2 regions of the Trinickia acidisoli genome follow, and region 1 is predicted to be linked to the other one. Evidence: predicted binding sites of a transcription regulator. Region 1 holds the regulator's gene; the other holds the start of a gene.
What was found. The regulator HrcA, encoded in region 1, represses chaperone genes, less so after heat shock. The targets are predictions, from matches to a motif close to TTAGCACTCNNNNNNNNNGAGTGCTAA.
Positions count from the first base shown of each region.

Region 2: groES (co-chaperone GroES) is a predicted target of HrcA. The motif match lies at 1,179-1,205, and genes of this name have one in related genera.

Region 1 covers NZ_JAFLRG010000001.1:801,435-803,636, forward strand. The annotation lists gene J3485_RS03695 (NAD kinase) at 1-470, opposite strand, end outside; gene hrcA (heat-inducible transcriptional repressor HrcA) at 730-1,749, shown strand; gene hemH (ferrochelatase) at 1,955-2,202, shown strand, end outside.
Region 2 covers NZ_JAFLRG010000001.1:1,011,437-1,013,638, forward strand. The annotation lists gene J3485_RS04620 (hypothetical protein) at 24-491, shown strand; gene J3485_RS04625 (hypothetical protein) at 615-971, shown strand; gene groES (co-chaperone GroES) at 1,281-1,571, shown strand; gene groL (chaperonin GroEL) at 1,617-2,202, shown strand, end outside.

The sequences.
Region 1 (2,202 bases):
CCGCTGCGGTTGACGACGACGTCGTTGAACGCGAGCGCATGATAAATCGGCTCGCCGTCGCGCACGATACGCGCTTCGAGCAGCGTGCGCTCCTCGCGCTCGAAACTGCCCGCCAGCATTTGGGTCACGCGCTGGCTCATCTCGGCGATCGGGATGTCCGTGATGAAGCCGAGGCGCCCCAGGTTCACCCCGATGAGCGGCGTGCGGTAAGGCGCGAGTTGGCGGCCGATGCCGAGCATCGTGCCGTCGCCGCCGAGTACGATCGCGACGTCTGCGCGCGCACCGATCTCGGCGGGCGTCAGCGCCGGATAGCCCGACACGCCGATGTCGAGAGCGGTTTCGGCCTCGAACACGACATCAAAGCCGCGCTTCTTGATACAGGCGGCGAGCGCCGTCAGCGGCTCACCGATGCCTGGCGTGTTGCTGCGCCCAACGAGCGCCACTGTCTTGAATTGGCTACCAATTTCCATGCCGGCATTACACCATAGGTGTGTGTCGAAAAGAACGTCGTCGTGGTTTGCCCGAACCGGGTGCGGCGGCGCGCGGCGTCCCGCGGCAGCGATTTGTCGCTAGAATGGTGTTGTCCCGATAAGACGCCGGCGGCCAGGCGCGCCCGTCACCGGCACAGCGTCGCGTGTTGCCGGCCTATGTGTTGCACCGTGCGCATGCGAACGCTCGAGCGCCATTACGCGCTCGCGGGGGGCACGCCTTCGGCTAAAATTTTGCGTCATGCTAGAACCCCGCGCACAAACTCTCCTCAAAACGCTGATCGAGCGCTATATCGCAGAAGGCCAGCCCGTCGGCTCGCGCACCTTGTCGCGGTACTCGGGGCTCGAATTGAGCCCCGCGACGATCCGCAACGTGATGTCGGATCTGGAGGAGCTGGGGCTCGTGGCGAGTCCGCACACGTCCGCCGGCCGGATTCCGACGCCCCGCGGGTATCGGCTCTTCGTCGACACGATGCTGACCGTCGAGCCGGTGCAGGACGACGAGGCCGTCGAGCGCGTCGTTCGCAAGACCTTGAAGCCCGGCGAGCCGCAGAAGGTCGTTGCGGCCGCGGCGAGCGTGCTGTCGAACCTGTCGCAGTTCGCGGGCGTGGTGATGACGCCGCGCCGCAGCCACGTGTTCAAGCAGATCGAGTTCATGCGCCTCTCGGCCAAGCGCATCTTGCTCATCATCGTGACGCCCGAAGGCGACGTTCAGAATCGCATGATGGCGACCCAGCGCGACTATTCGCCGTCGCAGCTCATCGAAGCGTCCAATTACATCAATGCGCATTTCGGCGGGCTCTCGTTCGACGAGGTGCGCCGGCGCCTGCGCGAGGAAATCGACCAACTGCGCGGCGACATGACGGCGCTGATGCACGCCGCCGTCACGGCCAGCACCGAGGAAAGCGACGAGAGCGACACCGTACTGATTTCGGGCGAGCGCAACCTCCTCGAAGTGGCGGATTTGTCCTCCGACATGGCGCGCTTGCGCAAGCTTTTCGACGTGTTCGATCAAAAGACGAGCCTTCTTCAATTGCTCGACGTATCGAGCCACGCGCAAGGCGTGCAGATTTTCATCGGCGGCGAATCGATGCTCGTGCCGATCGAGCAGATGAGCGTCGTGACCGCGCCATACGAGGTGAACGGCAAGATCGTTGGCACGCTCGGCGTGATCGGCCCCACGCGGATGGCCTACAACCGCGTGATCCCGATCGTGGACATCACCGCGCGCCTGCTTTCCACCGCGCTCAGCCAGCAATAGCCGTCGGCGCACGGCGCGCATCCGGAGCAATCGGTGCGCACGGTGGCGGACATGGCTATCGTGCCCGCATGCCGGCCTGCGCGCCATTGGCCGGATGGACGATGGGCGGCCGCAATCGCGTCGCTATAATGGTCCTCACGTCAACCTCAGCCGCGCCGTCTTCGCGCTGCGCTTAAGCCTCGCCCTAGGGCGCTTCCTATCGCTCATGCGTTTCGATCTCGAGTTGCCTTCGCAGCCCGCCCTATCTCATCGCGTCGCCGTGCTGCTGATCAATCTCGGCACGCCCGACGCGCCGACCCCGCGCGCCGTGCGTCGCTATCTCGCCCAATTTCTGTCCGATCCGCGCGTCGTCGAAATTCCGCAACTCGTTTGGCAGCCGCTGCTGCGGGCGCTGATCCTGCCGCTGCGGGGCCGCTCCTCCGCTAAAAAATACGCGTCGGTCTGGATGCCGGA
Region 2 (2,202 bases), 210 kb from region 1:
GGAGGTCGAAGCAGGGCGAAATCATGTGCAAGACCTTTTATGTGATTCTCGCGACGATATGCGGCGTTGGAGTGGGCTCCGCGCTGCCGGCCGCCGCGCAATCTTATCCCGACGCCCCGGCGGCCAGCCCGGCATGCCAGCCGGTCACGGGCCACGCGCAAATCAACGGTGCCGAACAGCAGATCAGCGGTTGGGCGTGCCAGCAGCCGGACGGCACGTGGCAGATCATGCAGACTGACGAAGCCGGCAATCTCTATCCTGTCGCCGGCTACCCGTACCCTTACTACTATTATGATGGACCATGGTTTTGGGGCGCGCCGGTGGTGCTCGGCGTTGGCGCTTCGTTCGTATTCGTCGACCGTTTCCACCGTTTCCATCCGATGAATCGCGGCCACTTCGGCCATGGGCGCGGTGGTTGGTCCAGCGCGGCGGGATGGCATGGAGGCGCGGGCGGGGCGCGCGGGTTCGGCGGCGGGATGATGCGGCGTTAGGGATATCCATCCGCGTGCGGCAAGCGCATTGCGCGTGCTGCAAGGCGGATGGCCGGCATCGTTGCAATCGGGCGAGTTGACTTAGGCGAGATCGCACGCGCGATCCGCCAGAGCGAGGTTGCCATGCTTCGACAGATCGGCTCGGTCATGTGTCTCGCCGCGATGCTGGGATTCGGAGCGAATGCGTTCGCACAATCCATTCGAATCGAATCCGGCACTTACGGCGCCAACTGCGGCGCACATCGCGGCAACGTCACGCGCGATCTCGCGGCACATTGCGATTCGCTCGAGACCTGCCGTTACGCGATCGATCCGACGATGGGAGGCGGACAGGCCAATGCTTGCAAAGCCGATCTCGTTGCGCAATGGTCATGCGGACCGAGCCTGTCTCTATCTCATGCGGCGATTGTCCGGGCCGTGACGAGCAAAGGTAGCGTGCTCGTGCTTACTTGCCTACCGTCCACCGGCGCAGGCAAATAACCTTTCGAACAATTGAACGATTGCAGCCGGTTCGTGGCCCAATCGACGTTTGCCCGACGCTCGGCCTCAGTGGGACAGAATCCTAGGGTTATCCCTTGGTTCGATGTCGTTGCTCCACATTGCCTCGTTTCTTCCCTCGCTGACATAGCGGGCACCCCAAAAGTCCTTCTCGTCCTCCCTTGAATTTGCCCCACTCGGTCCATATAATTAGCACTCGCTGCACTTGAGTGCTAACAAAAAATCCGTCCGGGCCGTTCCGGCGGCCTTACTTTCAGCGTTCTTCAGTCTCAAACCCAGAGAGGAGTAAGCATGAACCTTCGTCCCTTGCACGATCGCGTCATCGTGAAGCGTTTGGATCAGGAAACCAAGACCGCCTCGGGCATCGTGATCCCTGAAGCCGCGGCCGAAAAGCCGGATCAAGGCGAAGTGCTCGCGATCGGGCCGGGCAAGCGCAACGATAAGGGTGACCAAATCGCGCTCGACGTCAAAGTCGGCGATCGCATCCTGTTCGGCAAGTACGCAGGCCAAACCGTCAAGGTCGACGGCCAGGAACTGCTGGTGATGCGCGAAGAAGACATCATGGCGGTCGTTCAGAAGTAACCCCGTCCAGAACCGTATTCCACAAAGATTTCAAGGAGTTAGAAGATGGCAGCTAAAGACGTCGTATTCGGCGACAGCGCTCGCGCCAAGATGGTTGAAGGCGTGAACATCCTTGCGAACGCGGTGAAGGTCACGCTGGGCCCGAAGGGTCGCAACGTCGTCCTCGAACGCAGCTTCGGCGGCCCGACGGTCACGAAGGATGGCGTGTCGGTCGCCAAGGAAATCGAGCTCGAAGACAAGCTCCAGAACATGGGCGCGCAGATGGTCAAGGAAGTTGCGTCCAAGACGAGCGACAACGCCGGCGACGGCACGACGACGGCCACGGTGCTGGCTCAGTCGATCGTGCGTGAAGGCATGAAGTACGTCGCATCGGGCATGAACCCGATGGATCTGAAGCGCGGCATCGACAAGGCCGTGCACGCCGCCGTGGAAGAACTGCGCAAGGTCAGCAAGCCCTGCACGACGAGCAAGGAAATCGCTCAAGTGGGCGCGATCTCGGCGAACAGCGATACGTCGATCGGCGATCGCATCGCGGAAGCGATGGACAAGGTCGGCAAGGAAGGCGTGATCACCGTCGAAGACGGCAAGTCGCTCGCCGACGAGCTCGAAGTCGTCGAAGGGATGCAATTCG